2 regions of the Pseudoalteromonas sp. J2K-J031 genome follow, and region 2 is predicted to be linked to the other one. Evidence: predicted binding sites of a transcription regulator. Region 2 holds the regulator's gene; the other holds the start of a gene.
What was found. Region 2 encodes sigma-54, which starts transcription at its own class of promoters, with help from an activator protein. Its sites were predicted from a motif close to GTTGGCACGNNNNTNGNNT; they were not measured.
Positions count from the first base shown of each region.

Region 1: a site for sigma-54 is predicted at 8,348-8,366, ahead of AC3KZC_RS12180 (flagella assembly protein FlgT). Genes of this name have one in related genera too.

Region 1 is NZ_CM200279.1:2,691,646-2,701,947, forward strand. It holds gene flgG (flagellar basal-body rod protein FlgG) at 1-178, opposite strand, end outside; gene AC3KZC_RS12125 (flagellar basal-body rod protein FlgF) at 199-966, opposite strand; gene flgE (flagellar hook protein FlgE) at 1,066-2,544, opposite strand; gene AC3KZC_RS12135 (flagellar hook assembly protein FlgD) at 2,560-3,282, opposite strand; gene flgC (flagellar basal body rod protein FlgC) at 3,295-3,717, opposite strand; gene flgB (flagellar basal body rod protein FlgB) at 3,720-4,124, opposite strand; gene AC3KZC_RS12150 (CheR family methyltransferase) at 4,217-5,050, opposite strand; gene AC3KZC_RS12155 (chemotaxis protein CheV) at 5,070-6,002, opposite strand; gene flgA (flagellar basal body P-ring formation chaperone FlgA) at 6,136-6,843, shown strand; gene flgM (flagellar biosynthesis anti-sigma factor FlgM) at 7,011-7,331, shown strand; gene flgN (flagellar export chaperone FlgN) at 7,324-7,764, shown strand; gene AC3KZC_RS12175 (LPP20 family lipoprotein) at 7,821-8,276, opposite strand; gene AC3KZC_RS12180 (flagella assembly protein FlgT) at 8,402-9,580, shown strand; gene AC3KZC_RS12185 (glutathione peroxidase) at 9,765-10,302, shown strand, end outside.
Region 2 is NZ_CM200279.1:3,433,156-3,443,457, reverse strand. It holds gene mgtE (magnesium transporter) at 1-767, opposite strand, end outside; gene AC3KZC_RS15755 (HPr family phosphocarrier protein) at 890-1,162, opposite strand; gene rapZ (RNase adapter RapZ) at 1,164-2,009, opposite strand; gene ptsN (PTS IIA-like nitrogen regulatory protein PtsN) at 2,027-2,476, opposite strand; gene hpf (ribosome hibernation promoting factor) at 2,479-2,766, opposite strand; gene AC3KZC_RS15735 (RNA polymerase factor sigma-54) at 2,792-4,282, opposite strand; gene lptB (LPS export ABC transporter ATP-binding protein) at 4,345-5,070, opposite strand; gene lptA (lipopolysaccharide transport periplasmic protein LptA) at 5,067-5,567, opposite strand; gene lptC (LPS export ABC transporter periplasmic protein LptC) at 5,557-6,111, opposite strand; gene kdsC (3-deoxy-manno-octulosonate-8-phosphatase KdsC) at 6,108-6,659, opposite strand; gene AC3KZC_RS15710 (KpsF/GutQ family sugar-phosphate isomerase) at 6,659-7,630, opposite strand; gene AC3KZC_RS15705 (calcium/sodium antiporter) at 7,643-8,611, opposite strand; gene mlaF (phospholipid ABC transporter ATP-binding protein MlaF) at 8,774-9,592, shown strand; gene mlaE (lipid asymmetry maintenance ABC transporter permease subunit MlaE) at 9,589-10,302, shown strand, end outside.

The DNA.
Region 1 (10,302 bases), 740 kb from region 2:
TATCTTGAGAGGAGCGACCTCCCGGTTGATTAATATTTTGAAAGAGCAAATCTTCAAAAACCGCACGACTCTTTTTGTAGCCGACAGTACTTGCATTTGCTAAGTTATTTGAAATAACTGAAATATCAGTTTGTTGGGCATCAAGCCCCGTTTTACTAATCCACAATGCCGGATGCATAATTTATTCTCCGTCAACTACTAAATAATTCGTAATAAAGAAGCCTGACTTTCGTCCATCTTCTCTGCTGTTTTCATCATTTTCACTTGTAATTCAAACTCGCGTTGATGCGCAATCATGCCCACCATTTCATCAACCGGATTAACATTTGACATCTCCAATGCACCGCTGATGACTTGTACTTCTAAATTAGCATCACAAGAATCACACTCTTCTTGAAAAGTGTCTTTATCTTTGGGCCGAAAAAGCCCATCGAGACCTTTTACCAGTGAATTTTGATTTTGTGGAACAATCACCTTAAGACGTTCAACATCCTCAAGAAAGTTGGCCGGAGCACCTTGTGGTCGCACTTGAATGGTGCCATCAATACTGATCTGAACTTTCTCAAGTGGAATAGGTAGAATAATGGGGCCGCCTTCACCAACAACCTGCTCACCTTTCGCAGTTAAAAGCTGCCCAGTATTAGTTACTTGCAGGTTGCCGCCGCGAGTATACGCTTCTTCACCATTTTGATCTTGAACAGTCAACCAACCGCCACCTGAAACAACCACGTCGAGATTTCGCCCTGTGGTCGACAACGCCCCCATAGACATTTTAGAGCCTGGGCTTTCTTGCATCGCGAAAACACGAGAGGGCAATCCATCACCAAAGGCTTGCATTGACCGTGCTTGTTCAAAATCAGACTTAAACCCAACAGTTTTTGCGTTAGCCAAATTATTGGCATTAATCGCGACGCCGAGTAAATTTTGTTTTGCGCCACTCATGGAGATATAAAGCAATTTATCCATTTCAATACGCCAAAAATTTGATACTTACTCTATTAAAGCAATATTAATGCCAAAAAAAATGGCCATCGAATGATGGCCATTTTTAATGATCGCGTTAAATTATCGGATCTGTAGAATGTTCTGTGATATCTGGTTATTCACTTCAAGAGCACGTGAGTTTGCTTGGAAATTACGCTGTGCTGCAATTAAATCAACCAACTCACCGGTTAAGTTAACGTTTGCTTGCTCAAGGGTACCTGAACGAATTGAACCAAACGTGCCTGAATCTGGTTCACCCGCTAACGCTTCGCCTGATTCACGACTTGGTGTCCAAGAAGTATTTCCGATTTGTGTTAAACCTTGCTCATTTGGAAAACGCGCCAACGCTACTTTACTGATTGCTTGCGCATCACCATTTGAGTATTTCGCTTCAATCAAACCATCACCACCAATCGAAATACCGGTTAAGCGCCCTACCGTTTGGCCATCTTGGCTAAGTGCGGTAATTTCAAATGCGGATGAGAACTGAGTTAAACTTGTCATGTTGATATTAAAGCGCTGATCAGGATCAGCACCATTGGTCACGACGCTGGCACCATCATAAGGGGCGGTAGGCGCAGGAATAATTGAAACATTTAATGGCGTTCCAAGAGGCTCTGTTTTTGGTACTGGAAATGTCGATGATACAGGCGAACCTGATGAGTCAAATTGTAACAACATCCCAGTGTGCGACGTTGGATCGCCTATCGGATCTCCCGTTGAAAATGTGCGAGCATCAGGTGCACCACCAGCTAATAAGTCATTACCTAAATCAACTTTCTTTTGTACACCGGCATCATCGGTTACTGTGGCAAACATCACCCACGAATTGGCATTGGTTGCATCACTTGGGTTTGCCGGTAACGCATCAAAACCTGAACCTGGTACTGTGGCAGCAGCATTGGTCGTTGTAGGATCGGCTACTTTGACATAATAGAAAGAAGAAATGCGACTATTACCTAATGAGTCATAAATAACTGTTGAGGTCGATGCGGTATAAGTTGAGGTATCTAATGGGTTAAATTTATACGGATCTAACGACTTTGCATTGGAGTCTAAATTAAAACTCATTTCAACAGCACCTGTTGCCGATGGCGAACCAGCACTATCTGGAATTTGAATTGGGGCAGTTGTACTTAAACTAACCGACTTAACCGAACCATCTTCATTAACCGGTAAGCCTTGTAAAAAATCACCTCCAGCAGTCACTAAACGGTTATCCGCATCTAGCTTAAAAGCACCGCTTCGAGTGAAGGTAAAATCACGACTAAGTGGGCTGTCAGTTGTGACAAAAAAACCATTGCCATTAATCGCCATATCTAATGCGTTGGAAGTAAATAACAAACTACCTTGATGAAATTGCTGTGCAACAACTTGCGTTAATACACCTTCACCATTTTGCGTTTTAGCATTTGAAAATAAGGAGGTTGAGAATACATCCGCAAACTCCGCCCTTGATTCCTTAAAACCATACGTGTTGACGTTTGCAATATTATTTGCGGTAACATCAAGGTCTTTTTGTGCAGCTTTTAAGCCACTTAATGCGATATTGAATGACATAATTAACCTACCCTATTAACTTACTTCTAAAACGTCTTGGAATTTCACGCTGCCAAGGCCATTGAAATTGAGAACTAAACCTGTACCATTTTGCCCCATACTCACACTGTCCACTCGAGAGCGCGCTTGTACCGATAGCTCAACATGCCTGGCCTTTAACACACCATTTTCGTCCGGTACATTTTGCATAAGACCCACCGCACGAATTTTATACATTCCTTCAGGAACAACATTTCCCTGAGAGTCTTTACCATCCCAAGCAAATTCAATGTTGCCACCACTTGATGCAGGTAAAGGAATTTCCCCCACCACAATGCCTCGTTCATCTTCAATACGAATTTTGATATCCGAAGCAGGACCTTCAAGAGGAATACGGCCCGTGATTGGCTCACCTGGTGTGTTTTGCACAAAATGTGTATCAATTAAGACATTTCGACCAACAAGACTTGAAGCCTGCAAAGCTTGATTTGAAGTCATTGATACGGCAAATTGATCAAACTTAGTCGCCATATTGCTCACACCCTCAGCAATAGACATGTTCGTCATTTGGGCCATCATGGCTTCATTGTCTGTCGGGTTCATCGGATCTTGCATTGATAGCTGTTTTGTCATCAGTTTAAAGAAGTCAGATTGAGTTAATTCATTGGCTTCTTCAGCCGTTTGAATTTTGTCTTCTTTAGTACTTCTTAAGCTATCGACAAAACTACTACTTTGTGACCCATTGATAGGATTAAACATTGCAAACTCCTATTAGCGTTGACCAAGCATTATTGTTTTACTTAACATACTTTTTGCCGCATCAGCTAATTGTACGTTCGTTTGATATGCTCGTGATGCCGAAATCATATTCGCCATTTCCTCAACCACATTGACATTAGATCTATAAATAAAACCGTCTTTATCTGCCATTGGATGAGTGGGATTGAATTCAATTTGAAGTGGTTTATCGCTTTCAACAATGCCCAGCACTTTCACTCCCACGGACTCTCCCTGTTGAGAGGCGGCAGCTTTTGTCAACTCAGCGGCAAAAACTGGATGTCTTGCACGATAGGTTTGATCAACACTGGAGCTCACACTATTAGCATTAGACATATTACTTGCTGTGGTATTTAAGCGCACAGACTGCGCACTCATTCCCGTTGCTGAAATATCAAATACGTTAAATAAACTCATAATTAAGCTCCTTGACTACCTAAGGCTTTTTTCAAGCCCTGAATTTTACCAGTCATGAATCTGAGACTTGCCTGATACTCTATTGAGTTTTGTACATACAAGTTTCGTTCCACTTGTACATCAACAGAGTTACCATCACCTGTATCTGGTTGATTTGGATTACGAAATTGACTAATTGAATCGATTGAAGAAGTATTGACATTAAAATGCTTTTCATGCGTACGGCTCAACTGACTGCCTTGGGCTGACTTTGCGCTTTTGAGAGCCTGTGCAAAATCGACATCTTTTGCCTTGTACCCCGGAGTGTCCGCATTAGCAATATTGCTCGCTAATATTTCAGCGCGCTGCACTCTGGCTAACATCGCATGAGGATGAACCCCAAATGCTTTATCAAAACTGATAGCCATAACTTTCTCCAATAAATTGACTTAGAAAAAGCAATGCAAATGATAGGCCAACTCAAATGAGTCGACCTAAATAAAGAAGGTATTAGAAGAGGTTATGTACGTTTTTGGTAGATAATACCGGGGTTACAACGGATCATTTCAAACTCATTGCTAAGGCCCGTCATAGATTCAGAGGCACCTAAAAATAAATAACCTTTAGGATTTAGTGATTGAGCAAATTGTGCGATTATTTTAGCTTTTACATCAGGTGCAAAATAAATCAAAACGTTTCGACAAAAGATAATATCGAATTTCCCAAGTAGCGCATACGAATCAAGTAGATTTAAATGACGAAAACTCACATTTTTCCGAACAGAATCATTTACCTTTGCCATGCCTCGTTCACTATTTTGAAAAAACTTAGTACGACGCTCTGTCGACAAACCTCGCGCTAAAGCAAGAGAATCATATTCTGCATTTTTGCATAAATCGAGCATAGTATTTGAAATATCAGTCCCGATTATTTGGGCGCCTTGAGATAACGCGCCAGGTTTTTGAGATTGGTATTCAGCGACTGTCATCGCGATTGAGTAAGGCTCTTGCCCAGAAGAACTTGCCGCTGACCAAATTTTAATTGGCCGACGTAAGTCTTTCAGCTCAGGAAATAATTTTGTTTTTAATAATTCAAAAGGATACTGATCACGAAACCACAATGTTTCATTTGTAGTCATTGCGTCCACTACAGCGGCACGCAGTTGCCGTTCATGAGGACTTAATGTTTTATTAACCAGTTGAGACAAAGAGTCAACTTCAAAGCGAGTCATTAAAGGCCCTAAACGACTTTTAACTAAATACAGCTTATTGTCGCCAAGTACAATACCACATTGCTGCTCTAAAAAAGTGCGAAACTTGTCATATTCACTTTGTTCTAAATGTTTATTACTCAAATGAATTCACCCGTAATAATTAATCGAAATGGACCCACTTTTTGACCGCTGTTGCTAATTCATCAGGATTAAACTTAGCAATAAAGTCATCAGCGCCCACTTTTTCAATCATAGCTTGATTAAACACCCCGCTAAGCGATGTATGTAAAATCACATGTAGAGGCGCAAGTTTTGGATCCGCTTTTATCTCAGCCGTAAGGGTATAACCATCCATTTCAGGCATTTCAACATCTGAAATCAATAAAGCAACTCGCTCTGTGACATCATTTTTACAATCCTGAGCAGCTATTTCACGTAAACGAATTAACGCTTCTTTACCATTTTTTGCCAGCTCAGTTTGGACACCTAAAGGCTCTAATGCACGCTTAACTTGGTTACGAGCAACAGCAGAGTCGTCGGCAATAAACACGATACGCTCGCCCAAATCACGTTTCATCTCGCCATCATCTAAAATCGAAGTGTTAACTTCGGTATTAACAGGGCAAATCTCGTTTAATATTTTTTCAACATCGAGTATTTCAACCAGCTCTTTTTCAATTTCAGTTACAGCGGTCAAATACGAGTACCGGCCTGAACCAGAAGGAGGTGGCATAATCGCCTCCCAGTTCATGTTAACAATACGCTCAACAGAACCAACTAAAAAACCTTGAACAGAACGATTATATTCAGCAATGATAACGAAACTATTCTTAACATCTTCAATTTTAGGACCTCCGACAGCTAACGATAAATCAATAACTGATATAGTTTGGCCTCGAATATGTGCAACACCACGAATAAAATGATTCGACTTGGGTAAAGCAGTTAAGTTTGGGCATTGAAGAACTTCGCGTACTTTAAAAACATTAATACCAAAACGCTGGCGACCTCTTAATCTAAATAACAATAGTTCTAATCTATTTTGTCCAACCAGCTGGGTGCGCTGGTTAACCGAGTCTAAAACTCCCGCCATTTTAATCTCCTCGACAAAAACAAAACTTACGGAATGGTTTTTGCTTAATGTTAATTATAAGTACAGCAAGCGCCTGAAAATTGACGCAAAATATTTATACCCTGTTTTCAACCTAAAGCATAGTCGAAACCATATGAGTTTGTTTAAAAATAACCGTTCGAAAATAATTTTAATTGCATTAACGTTACTATTGTCTACAAAAGCAACAAATGCAAAAACTTATAGCAACACTGAATTGCAAAACCTTGCCATCGAGTTTATCTCAAATCAGCTAGAACCTTTAGCCAATGGCGAGCGTAATTTTAGTACTTCGAAACTAGACGATCACATCGATGGTCGAGACTGTGAATCATCGCTAGAGATTAGTAGCGCACACGCAACATATAGTAATCGGCAAACAACGGTACAAATTAAGTGTTCTGATGAAATAAAGTGGTTGCAGTATGTACAAGTACGTACAACAGAACTTATGGAAATCATTATTACCCAAAATCCGATTGCTAAGGGGCAGTTAATCACAGAGCAAGATATCATTACAGAAATGCGCCCTGCTCACTTAGTGCGCAATCAAAATATTGATGACATCAAGATGCTTATAGGCAGCAGAGCGACTCGCTCAATCAGAGCAGGAAATCCAATCAACTTGAATCAAATTTGTATGATTTGCAAAGGCGATAAAGTGACCATTTATGCCAAGCAACCTAATTTAGTGATAAAAACCAACGGGGAAGCGCTCGAGGATGGCTTATTAGGCGAAAACATCAGTGTTCAAAATAGTAAATCAGGCAAAAAAATTCAGGCACAAGTAATCAATACCAACGACGTAATAGTGAACCTATAGTATTGAAATAAAATAACTTTATTGATACTTTTCAGATTTAATTAGTATTTCTATAAAGACCAATATCCGCTATGATGTAAAAGTGCTTAATAAAGTAAATTTATGCTAAAGTAATTGAGCATATGGCCGATACTAAAGTACTAGCTTTAATAGGTTTGGGAAAGATCATGGTAAATCAAGTAAATAGCAGAAACTCGCATAACGTCAACTATGCAGACAACAAGCAACAGGTAGTCAATAGTGACAAAAGTAATGCGGCAACATTGCAGCAATCACCTAGCACTGTAAAAACGCCCGCAGACTCAGTTGTTATCACAGCTCATGCTCAGCAAATTAAAAACTTGCAAGTCAAAGCTGAAAGCACTCCTGGTTTTGATACTAAAAAAATTAATGAACTGAAAAAAGCGATTAGTGAAGGCAGTTACCAAATCGATGCTGAGAAATTAGCTAAAAATATCGCCAACTTCGAGTTTAATTTATATGGTTGATCGTTATGCCGATAAAAGTGTCGTCACCGCAATTCTTGTGCAACAAAAAGAGAATATGCGCGCGCTTCATAACGAGCTTTCTGCCGAAATAGCAGCCATTAGTACGCGTGATGCAGATAAGCTAACCGCAAGCGCTAGTGCAAAATTAACGCTGCTAGAAAAAATTCAGAAAAAAGACAAACAATTGCAATCGTGCTCTTTGGCTCAGTTAGTTACTGAATCAGCCGATATTGCAGCCTTAGTAGACGAAATAAAAACCCTACTGGGTGAGTGCCAGCAGCAAAACGAAATCAATGCCCATGCAGCGCACCAAACCAGCATTGCGGTCGGTAAAGTTAAAGATATTTTACTCGGTGCAAATCAAGTGCTCACCTACGGTAAAAAAGGCGGGGCGCAAGGCAGTTCATTACTCGGTAAAGGCATTAAAGCTTAGCTTTCTAAACACAAAACCTGCCAAAGCTAAGCTCAAACACATCAAACAAAACACGCCTAATAATAAGTTACTTTTTTAACACTGCGTGGTTTCACCTCACCAATATACAAATCGTACACTAGCTTCATATCGAGCTCTAACTCGGTGGCATAAGTATCACCTACCGCGTACGACTTAACAACTTTAGCACCTCTCACCACACCGTTTACCTGTGCATTTAAAGAGTCATTACTTGCGATCATGGCACGTACAGAAGTATTAGCTGTAATTTTTTGGCCGTAAACCTGCTCAGCAAGCTCTCTATAAGCCTCAAGTTTTGACGCCTTAATCGCTAAAATTGACTTTTGCTGCTCGCTTTTACCAGGTTGCAAACTAATTGGCGCATAACCAACCGCTTTAAGTACCGGAAAAGAATCAGGTTGTTGATAAGTGTATTCAATATGTTTATCAAAGAGTTGTGCACAGCCAGAAAGACCAACTATCACACTTGTTAAAATAGCAATTCGTTTCATCATGATTCACTTAATAAAAGTTCTTACTGAACTTTATGCACAATGCATGCCCAAAATAACAAAACAAAATTCATGGTACATAACTTGCTTTTACCTGCATAAGCACATTATTTAAGGGCTGTTCAATGACCAAATATCTTTTCGCACTGCTATTTTTATCGTGCACAAGCCTACACGCACAGTGGTACGAATCAACAGGCCAAGCACAAATACGCGATGGTGATACCAAGAGTGCCAAATCACGCGCCACTGAAGATGCCATAAAACAGGCGCTAGTCTATGCCGGGGCATCAGTTTCAAGCATACAAAGCGTTGCAGACGGCGTAATCATGCAAGATCAGCTAAAAGTGCGCTCTCACGGCGAAATAAACAATATTGAAATCATTGATGAAACCTATTCTGCCGACTTTGTGTCAGTCACGTTAAGGCTCGATATTTTTGCCCAAGACAAACAATGTTTTGCATCAGAATTTAAAAAGTCTGTCGCAATTACCCAAACACAATTCACCAATCGAGAACAGGCCGTAGAAGGCCAAATTTTTGACATCAACAAAGCATTTAGTGAACGTCTATACCAAACCATTAAAAATAATGAACAAGCAATTGCACCACGGCCCTACTTTAAAAAAGCGGTGAGAGTTAATAATTACTTCACCGAACAATTACAGCTCGACCCACGAATGATTGAGCAGATAGCCGACACAACCAATAGCCAATATGTACTACTTTCGCAAATTTCAGACACCTCGATGGGCGATCAACAAAATTCAGATCTTCTCTTTTGGCAAGACAGACAATTCGAACGGTTTTTTTCTATCGAATTTATTTTAATGAACGCACTCACGCACGAATTAGTCTGGCAACAAGATTATCAAACTAGTGGTATTTGGCGCTTTGAAAAAACCGCACGGCCTGATGTCTTTAGCAGTAAATTTTGGCGCTCAGAGTTTGGTACAGCCATAGACCAACTCACTCGCCAAATAGGCCTTGAACTCAAAGACACCCTAAGCTGCTTGCCATTACAAGGGCAGATAAGAAATATTACCGACAATACCATTGTTATTAACTTAGGTTCAGAACAAGGGGTCAAAAAAGGTCAAAGTTTCGCAATCGCATATAAATCAAATATTCTTGATACCAACGGGCAATCAAGGCCTTATATCATCGAAAGTAATAACAAAGTCAGAATCGAACAAGTATTTCAGCACTCAGCAGTCGCAAGCAGCATCTCAGATGAATTACTTGCCAATATTCAGCGAAGTGACTTAGTACTATTAATTGAATGGCAAGAACCAGAATTATAAAAGGTGTGTTTACACAATATAAAACAGCTAAATAAAGGGCTAAATAGCGAAAATTAGCACCTAACTGATTGCAAAAATAATTATCAATCGAATAAATCGATTTAAAAAATCAATACAATCAATTATGCAAAAGTAAACATTTAGGGCACACTAGCTACCATCAACGCATTTAGGAGACAAACACATGTTACAAGACAAAACAGGCCAACAGATCCCAACAGTCACTTTTCCATTTCGTAAAAACGATCAATGGCACGCAATTACCACAGAAGAAATCTTTAAAGGTAAAAATGTAATTGTTTTCTCATTACCAGGTGCGTTTACACCAACCTGTTCTTCAACCCATTTACCACGTTACAATGAGCTAGCACCCATTTTTAAAGAAAATGGCATCGATAGCATTATCTGCATGTCAGTCAACGATACCTTTGTCATGAATGCATGGGTAAAAGATCAAGAAGCCGACAACATCGACGTTATTCCAGATGGCGCAGGATTATTTACTGATGCAATGGGCATGCTAGTTGATAAAAGTGATATTGGTTTTGGCAAACGCAGCTGGCGTTATTCGATGTTAGTCAAAGATGGCGTTATCGATAAAATGTTCATCGAACCAGATTTACCAGGCGATCCGTTTGAAGTGTCTGATGCCGATACCATGCTCAATTACATCAACCCAAACCAAGAGCCATGTAAAGCAATCACATTAATCACCAAGCCAA
Region 2 (10,302 bases):
ACATCAACGATATCATCGATGGTGATCCGACCTAGTACATGTTGAGATTCATCCACTACGGGAGCTGAAATCCAGTTACGACGCTCAAACAATTGAGCGACTTCAGATTCATCCATAGTAACAGGAATCGATTCGCAATGTTCATCCATAACTTCACGTACAGATAAATCAGGGTTGCGTGTTAAAAGCGTGGCTAAAGATACGGCACCTAAAAAGCTATTTTTTTTATCAACAACGTAGAGTTCATCAGTACCCTCAGGTAAATCGCCTTTTAAGCGAAGATAACGTAAAACCACATCCAAAGTAACATCTGGGCGAATGGTTACGGTATCTGTATTCATCAACGCGCCAGCAGACCCTTCGGGATATGAAAGTGCTAGTGTGGCACGTTCACGATCTTGGCTTGCCATCGAACCAATAACTTCTTGGTAAATTGTTTCGGGAAGGCTTCTGAGCATTTCAGCTAAGTCATCATCATCCATGTCTTCAGTTGCAGCTGCAATGAGAGCAGGATCCATCCGTGCAATGATACCATTTCGAACATCTTCGGAGAGTTCTTCGAGTACTTCACCTTGTAAGTCAGAGTCAACCAGTTGCCAAAGGACCGAGCGACCTTTATGAGGAGATGATTCGAGTAATAATGCAATATCACACGGAGCCATATGTGCTAGCATGCGACGAACATGAACAAACATCCCGCTATTTAGTGCGCGAGTAATTTCGTGCAATCGAAGTTGAGTGTTGTCTAATTCTATCGCTTCAGGCATGGCGGCTCTTTCTAGTTGATGAGTGGGGTTGAATTATTACTTACTTATTGTTTATTTTTTAATTGTCGGCAAGTCTTTGATTTTAGCTCGGTTAGTATAGCGTAACTCGCTTGTTTAGTCAGTTAGTCTTGTTCGTTAAATTTATCAGCTATTAGATTGCCAATCGCAATCAATGCTTTTTCAGCATCAGGACCTTCGCACGTGACTTTTACTTCTTTGCCTTGGCTACTTTCTAATAATAATAAGCCAAGTACACTGTCTGCTTCTGCTGATTTTTGATCTTGCTCTAGCGTGATGGTTGCATCAAAACTTGTGGCAAGTTGTGCTAACACTGTCGCAGCACGAGCATGAAGGCCTAATTTATTTTGAATTAAAAAAGTGTTTTGACAGCGCATCCTATTTCTCTTGTTCGCGATGGTGAACTTTCACATTTTTGTGACTTCGGCTGAAATTATCTGCCAGAGTTTGAGCTAAATATACCGAACGATGTTGCCCGCCAGTACAGCCTATCGCAATGGTTAGGTAATTTCGATTATTACGCTCTAAATGTGGCAGCCAAGTTTGTAAAAATGTTTGAATTTGCCAAGTGAATTTGTGCACTATACTGTGGCTAGCTAAAAAGTCTTTTACTGGCTGATCAAGGCCAGTGAGGGGTTTGAGCATTGGCTCCCAATGTGGGTTGGGTAAAAATCTAGCATCAAAAACATAATCTGCATTTTTTGGGATGCCATGTTTAAAGCCAAATGATTCAAATGTGATGATCAGTTGATTATCTTTTTTACCTAGCACTCGCGCTCTAATGGCTTCAGCTAATTGATGAACGCTTAAATCACTGGTATCGATAATAATATCAGCTCTTGATACAAGTACATCAAGTAATTGTTTTTCTTCTCTAATTGCAGCATCAAGTGGTTGTGCATTCATAGAAAGGGGGTGTAATCGTCTTGTTTCTGAAAAGCGGCGAATTAACGTATTGTCGTCACTGTCTAAATAAAATAATGTTGGTTTAGCAAACTCAGGAAGATACTCTAAAATTTCATTAAATTCTTGTTGAATTTTTGGTAGGTTTCGAACGTCAATACTCACTGCAATTTTATCGTAGTTGTCAGATACACTGCGTACTAATGAAGGAAGTAAATTAACCGGAATGTTATCAACGGCGTAATAACCTAAGTCTTCTAAGACGCGAAGTGCAACTGATTTCCCCGATCCTGAACGGCCACTAATAATGATAAGTTGCACTGTATTCCCCTACTTGATTATGCTGCGTCGATGATTAAAAACAGTTCCTCGTCAGATTGCGCGGTCCGTAATTGCTTACAAAACTGTTTGTCGTTAAGTTTATCAGCTATTGCAGCAAGCGTCTTTAGATGGTTATGTGATTCTGCATCAGGTACGAGCAGTGCAACAAAAATATCAACGGGTTTGTTATCAATGGCATCAAAATCAATCGCTTCTTGATTGACGAGTAAAATAGCCAAGCTTTCAGTGATACCGGTTAGGCGACCATGTGGGATGGCAATGCCTCGGCCAATTCCTGTGCTGCCTAGTTTTTCACGGTTAAGTAATGCGGTTAAAATTTCTTGTTCAGATAGCTCAGGCAGCTTTTGATGCGCAAGCTCACTAATGTGTTCAAGAATACGTTTTTTGCTATGAAAAAGGACTGCAGCTTTGATGCAGTCCTTAGAAATAAAAGAATTTAATTTCATGATTAATGACGTGAATTTTTCTCTTTATGTTTAATAACCTGACGATCTAATTTATCAATTAGTGCATCAATGGCAGCGTACATGTCAGCATGTTCTGAAGTAGCAAATAGCTCGCCACCTGTTACATGTAATGTTGCTTCTGCTTTTTGAACTAGTTTTTCAATATCTAAAATAACATGCACGTTATTGATGTGATCAAAGTGCCTTTCGAGCTTAGCGAACTTGTTAGTGACATAGTCTCTTAAAGGTTCTGTAATTTCTACGTGACGACCAGTTAAATTAAGTTGCATAAGCATTTTCCTTCTATTAAACGCCTCAGATTAAACTTTTTCTCTGATTGGACGGGGGGATGGATAGCGATTCGCGATACTTTGCGATAGTTCGTCTAGCCACGTTAATTCCTTGTTCTGCCAATATATCTGCAATTTTACTATCACTCAAAGGTTTAGTTTGGTTTTCTGCAGCTATTAGCTTTTTAATGAGTGCTCGAATTGCCGTTGATGAGCATTCACCACCATTTTCAGTGCTGACATGGCTTGAGAAAAAGAACTTAAGCTCATAAATACCGCGAGGGGTATGCATAAACTTTTGAGTTGTGACACGAGAAATTGTTGATTCGTGCATTTCTACCATTTCAGCAACATCATTTAACACCATTGGTTTCATGGCTTCATCACCATATTCAAAGAACGCTTGTTGCTGTAGCACGATACAATTAGCCACTTTGAGCAAGGTATCGTTACGACTTTCAAGGCTTTTGATAAACCATTTTGCTTCTTGTAAATGAGAACGGATAAACTGACTATCTTCGCTCGATTTCACTGAGCGACTCATTGCCGCATATTGATCGTTCACTCTGATCTTTGGCATGCTATCTGAGTTTAGTTCAACTACCCAACGACCTTTAATTTTTTTTACCGACACATCAGGAATCACATATTCAGGTTGTTCAGTATTTATGCTGTCTGCTGGTTTTGGGTTAAGCGTATGAATGAGCGTCATGATTTCTTTAAGCTCTTCTTCCTTGAGCTTGGTTTTCTTCATAAGAGTTCGATAATCACGAGCGGCTAAAAGTTCAATGTGTTGTTGAACAATTTCTTTAGTTTGTGCAAGCCACGGAGTGTCTTTCGCAAATTGGTTAAGTTGAATAAGCAAACACTCGGGAAAGTTTCTTGCAGCTATGCCAATAGGATCAAATACTTGAATACGTTTTAATACTGCTTCAACCTCATCTAACTCAACGGCTAATCCATCACTCCCTTCACCAATACTTTCGCAAATATCTTCAGTTGAAAGTGTGAGATAACCATCGTCATTAATAGCTTCTACAATTGCAATCGCAATGGCTTCATCGGTTGGGCTAAAGCGAGTTAAACGCAATTGCCACATTAAATAGTCGTGTAAGGTTTCGCTGGTACTACCTTGATAAATGGTGTCGTTGTCAGGAGCTGAACCAGATGAAGATGTTGATGGGCCGGCACTAATATATTCATCCCAACCGACATCCATAGGTAGTTCATCAGTTAGCGAGTCTTTGTTTAACGCATCGGAACTTTCAATTTCAGCATCTGCTGTCGGTTCAAAGTCCGAATCATAATTCTCGTTTTGAAACTCTTGGTTTTCGTTATTTTCTGTTTCGTTGTTATATTCGGTTTCTTCAAGTTCCAGTAATGGGTTGCTATCAAGTGCTTCTTGAATTTCTTGTTGAAGATCTAAAGTGCTCAATTGCAGTAAGCGAATAGCTTGCTGCAATTGTGGGGTCATTGTAAGTTGTTGCCCAAGACGAAGTTGTAATGATTGCCTCATTGACGCCTAACAATCCTTTTAGTTATTAAAATAGATGGCACTTAAGTTACGAAGTAAACTAACTATAGCTTGAATTGTTCACCTAGGTAAACATCACGTACTTTTTGATTCTCGAGTACTTCTTTGGGTGTGCCAGTAGCGATTAATTCGCCATGAGAAACTATGTATGCTTTTTCACATACATCGAGTGTTTCTCGAACATTATGATCTGTAATTAAAACACCAATACCACGTTTTTTGAGATGGCGAATAATTTTCTTTATATCTATCACTGATATGGGATCAACGCCAGCAAAAGGCTCATCAAGTAGAATAAATTTTGGATCTGCTGCAAGTGCGCGTGCAATTTCAACCCGGCGGCGCTCGCCACCTGAGAGTGCCATACCTTGACTGTCTCTGATATGGCAAATATTAAACTCTTCTAAGAGGCTATCGAGGATCTCTTCTCGTTGCGTATGCTTTAAGCCTTTTCGAGTTTCTAAAATAGCCATCAAATTCTGATAAACGGTGAGCTTTCTAAATATTGATGACTCTTGCGGTAAATAACCAATTCCCAAACGTGCACGGCTATGCATAGGTAATAAAGTGATATCTTGATCATCAATAGTGATAAGCCCTTTATCACTAGGTACTAAGCCGACGATCATATAGAAGGTGGTCGTTTTCCCCGCCCCATTAGGGCCAAGTAAACCAACAATACTACCGGCTTTTACTTCAATGCCAACATTTTTAACAACTTGGCGGCCATTATAACTTTTGGCTAGCTGGGTGGCGGTTAATGTTGTCATTTTTTATCCTTTTCAGGAGACGTTAAAATGGTGCGCACTCGTTGGCTTGAGTTTTCTGATTTTTCTGCGCTAATAAGTTGCTGGTTTATATCATAAATGATGTTTTCAGCACTTATTTTTTGGCCACTTTGTGTAATGGATGCGTTACCTGACATTGTTAGTATTGAACTGGCAACATCGTAGCTAATTTCATTTGCGCTTGCTGTGATAACAGAACCATTTACTAAGGTTTCAGAGTATTTAGCAGGGGCACCTTTGGCGATAAGAAGTTGTTTGTTTTCACCAAGTTCAGCTCTGCGATAAGCTTCTAGGAAATCTGCTTTTATTGAGCGCTTGTCGTGTGTGATTTCGACATTTTGTTCAAAAATAATCACATTGCGTTTAATATCAGCTTTTTGGTTATCAGCATCAATAATAACTTTAGAGTCTAGCTTTGCTGCATGAGTAAATAAGCTTGCAGCTAAAAGTGTCAGGGTGAGTATGATTTTATTGGTCATAATAAATAGTCTGTGTATGGTTAATGAGTTCAATTATTTCTGACTCAAAGTTCGCAATAAGCCCTTTGCCTTTAATAAGGATGGATGGCCCTGAAATTTCTACTGGTTGTTCTGAAAGCATGGTGGAATTGGGAATATCTACTTCAATATAATTAGCTTTAATCTTTTGTAACATTGCAGTTTTATCTAGATTAACCGCCACGACATTTACTTCTAAAATGAGCTTTTTACTTTCGTATAATGTGGCTTCGGCTGCGCTTACTTCCCACACACCATGCTTTGAATAAAGCGTAAAAACAGGTGCTAAAAAATGGGTGAAACCAAGTTCTTGGTAGCGCTCCATTCTTGTTGCAGAAACTTTGTGACTGATTTGGCCATCACTATCAAATACGGTTTGCTTTAGCTCAGTTGCAATATAGTCTGGTTCTGCGACATCAGATTTTTTCAGCGTTATGTCTTGCTGAGGTTCGCTTAGATGGGGATACCAAAGCCAGCTCATTATTGCTAGAAATATAACACTTAAGCTAAGGCGCGTTAAATTCATGCACTCGTACCTTGAGTGGTTAATGAGTGACCTTGGCATAACATGAGTAAATCGGTCAATTCTCTAACGGCGCCATATCCACCGCGCATCATGGTTGTATAATGAGATATGTGTTTAATCACTGGGTGTGCGTCATTAACTGCAACAGCAAAACCAACCTTTTCCATTACTGGAAGGTCTGGACCATCATCTCCAATGTAAGCTATTTGATCATCGGTAAGGTTTAATGCTTGTTTTAAAGCATCATAGGCAATCAGTTTATTTTCTTGGCCTTGATATATGTGGGTAACAGTTAAGCTTTTCATTCGTTGCTCAACAATATTGGATTGGCGACCCGTTATAACAGCAACGTCAACGCCAGTATTAATTAATGCTTTAATGCCAAATCCATCTTTGGTATTAAATGCTTTTAGTTCTTCCCCGTTATTGCCTAAATAAATACATCCATCAGAAAAGACGCCATCTATATCACAAATCAATAACTTAATTGCTGCTGCTTTAGTGAACACTTGCTGGCTAATAGGTTGATAAAGTTGGTCAAAGGTCATTAAATAACTCCAGCACGCAATAAGTCTTGCATGTTAAGTGCGCCGATTGCCTGATTATGTTGGTTAACAATTAATAATCCATTAATGCGCTTGTGTTCCATGATATTGAGTGCTTCAGCAGCAAGCATATCACAGGATGCGGTTGTACACTTTTTTGTCATAACGGCTTGGATTGGAGTGGTGTGGATATCTATCTTCTGCTCCAAAATTCGGCGCAAGTCACCATCAGTAAATAGGCCCAGCAGTGTATCGTCTTTGCCTACAATAGCAGTCATACCCAAGCCTTTGGCTGACATTTCGATCAGTGCATCTCGAATAATGGCATCTGAATTGACTTTTGGCATTGCATTACCGGTGTGCATAAGATCTTTTAATGTAAGCAATAATCGACGCCCTAAACTTCCACCTGGATGAGAAAGTGCAAAATCATCAGCCGTAAAGCCTCTAGCCTCAAGCAAAGCAACCGCTAATGCATCACCCATAACTAAGGTTGCGGTTGTGCTCGCTGTTGGAGCAAGCCCTAAAGGGCAGGCTTCTTGTTCTACTTTAATGCAAATATGAACATCTGAGTGTGTTGCAAGGGATGACTGGGTATTGCCAGTCATGCCTATTGTTTTTGCACCTAAGCGTTTGATCACTGGAACGATACCAAGTATCTCACTCGTTTCACCTGAGTTCGAGATAAGTAAAACCACGTCATCTTTAGTGATCATGCCCAAATCACCATGACTAGCTTCACCAGGGTGCACAAAAAAGGCTGGGCTGCCCGTGCTTGCAAGTGTTGCAGCAATCTTATTGCCAATATGACCTGACTTACCCATGCCAATGACGATAATACGACCTTTGCAATTGAGCATAAGTTCACAAGCATGGGAGAAGTGGATATCAATGTATTGATTTAGTTGTTCAATTGCTTGTTTTTCAATTGCAAGCACTCGGGTTGCGCTAGCGATAAATTCAGGTTGTGACATGGAAATCAGGCCTTAAGCTACTTGAGAAAAAACAACGTATTGGTAGGCACAAAAGCTTAAAACTAATAAACCACCTTCAAAACGATTAATACGACGTGTACCGCGAATACTTAAGCTCATGGCAACCAAAGCAAAAGTTGCAAGCAGCATAATTAAAGAGTCACGACTGGCAGCTGATGGGTCAATGCCAGAAGGATTAATTATGCCTGCTAGTGACAGCACCGCTAAAATATTAAAAATGTTCGAACCAATAATATTACCCAGTGCTAGGTCATCTTCTTTTTTAAGCACGCCAGCAATACACGCAGCTAATTCAGGTAAACTTGTGCCAATAGCAATAATTGATAAGCCAATGACTAAATCGCTCAAACCAAAAAACTTTGCAATATCAACAGCTGAACCGACCAAAAAATGTGAGCTTATTGGTAACATAATCATACCTACCACTAACCAAGCAATCGCTTTGATATTACTGACACCTTGCGGTACGTCATCACACGCTTCGGCGACAAGTGGGTCATCGATATCTTTTTGGCGCATAGAAATAAAAATTAAACCGCCGATAAAAATTGCAAATGCTACCATTAGTGCATAGCCTTCAGTGGCTGAAAAGTAGTTATCAGATAAAACATACCAAGCCGCTAAAGAGACTAAAATGAGCACCGGCATTTCGCGTTTTAAAATCCCTGAAGAAACGGTTAGCGGGCGAAGTAAGGCTGTTAAGCCTAAAACGAGTAAAATATTTGTGATGTTTGAACCAACCGCATTCCCAACAGCGGTATCGGTTTTGTCGGCTAATGCGGCAGAAGCCGACACCATCATTTCTGGTGCTGATGAACCCATTGCTACAATTGTTAGGCCGACAATTAAAGTTGGAACGCCAAAATTTTTAGCTAACGCCGCCGCTCCGTATACAAAACGATCGGCACTCCATACTAATGCAGCAAAACCTAAGACTAAAATAACAAATGACAACAGCATGTTTCCAACCAGTGAGTGAATTTCTGACCGAGAATCTTAACAAATACCTTAGTAAATGTATAAAAAAATACAGGTTTAGCAGAGTTTTATTACAAATTTTTACGTTTTTATTTATCCTTTTATAGACAAATAAGCATAAAATGATGCACTAGCAATATTGCAATGGAGTCTAGCTTGTCTGACAACCTAGTTGAAATCAAAAATCTAAGTTTCTCTCGTGGAGAAAGGCTGATTTACCAGAATATGAGTTTTTCTGTGCCTAAAGGTAAAATCACGGCCATCATGGGGCCAAGTGGTATAGGAAAAACAACTATGCTGCGTTTGATTGGTGGGCAGTTAAAACCAGATTCTGGAGATATTCTCTTTCAAAATCAGAGCATTCCAAATATGTCACGTGCAGAATTATATCAAGCGCGAAAAAAAATGAGCATGCTATTTCAAAGCGGTGCTTTATTTACTGATATATCTGTATTTGACAATGTAGCCTTTCCATTACGCGAGCATACTAAGCTAAATGACGAATTGATCCGTATCATCGTGCTAATGAAGCTCGAGGCGGTGGGTTTACGTGGTGCGAAAGATTTAATGCCGTCTGAATTATCAGGTGGTATGGCACGGCGTGCGGCACTAGCCCGCGCTATTGCCCTTGACCCAGATTTAATTATGTACGATGAGCCGTTTGCTGGTCAGGACCCTATTTCTATGGGGGTATTAGTAAAGTTGATAAAGTCGCTAAATCAGGTACTTGGCATAACCTCTTTAGTTGTGACTCACGATGTATCAGAGGTCATGAGTATTGCCGACCATGTCATTATTGTTGCTGATAAAGGAGTCATAGGAGAAGGAACACCTGCAGAAATGTTGCAACATACATCGCCATTAGTGCAGCAATTTTTAGGTGGCTTGAGTGATGGTCCTGTTCCATTTCATTTTGAAGCTCAGCCGTTTATGACTGAACTAATGACGGGAGCAAAGTCATGATTTTATTTTGGCAGCAGTTAGGTCGAGAAACGCTTAATCGGTTTGCTGCAGTTGGCAGGGCATTGATGATGTTGGTTGGCGCTATTTTTAGTATGCCAAACTTTAAAAAAGGTACGCCATTATTAATCAAACAACTTTATATGGTGGGTTTTTTATCGCTCATTATTATTATCGTTTCCGGTTTGTTTATAGGCATGGTTTTGGCGTTACAAGGTTATACTGTATTAGTTGACTATGGCGCTGAAGATAGCCTAGGCCCTTTGGTTGCGTTGAGTTTGTTGCGTGAACTAGGTCCGGTTGTCACAGCCTTGTTGTTTGCAGGGCGAGCAGGGAGTGCATTAACCGCTGAAATTGGGTTAATGAAAGCAACCGAGCAATTAAGTAGTTTAGAAATGATGGCCATTGATCCACTTAAACGGATTATTGCACCACGTTTTTGGGCTGGCATGATAAGCATGCCATTACTTGCCTTAATATTTTCAGCAGTCGCTATTTTAGGTGCTCATTTAGTGGGTGTTGACTGGTTGGGAATAGATTCAGGTAGTTTCTGGTCTGTTATGCAAGCTCAGGTTTCTTTTGAAAAAGATATCCTAAATGGCATGATCAAAAGCGTAGTATTTGCTTTTGTTGTAACATGGATTGCTTTGTATAAAGGATATTTTTGTGTCCCTACATCTGAAGGGATCAGTAAAGCGACAACCGAAACCGTA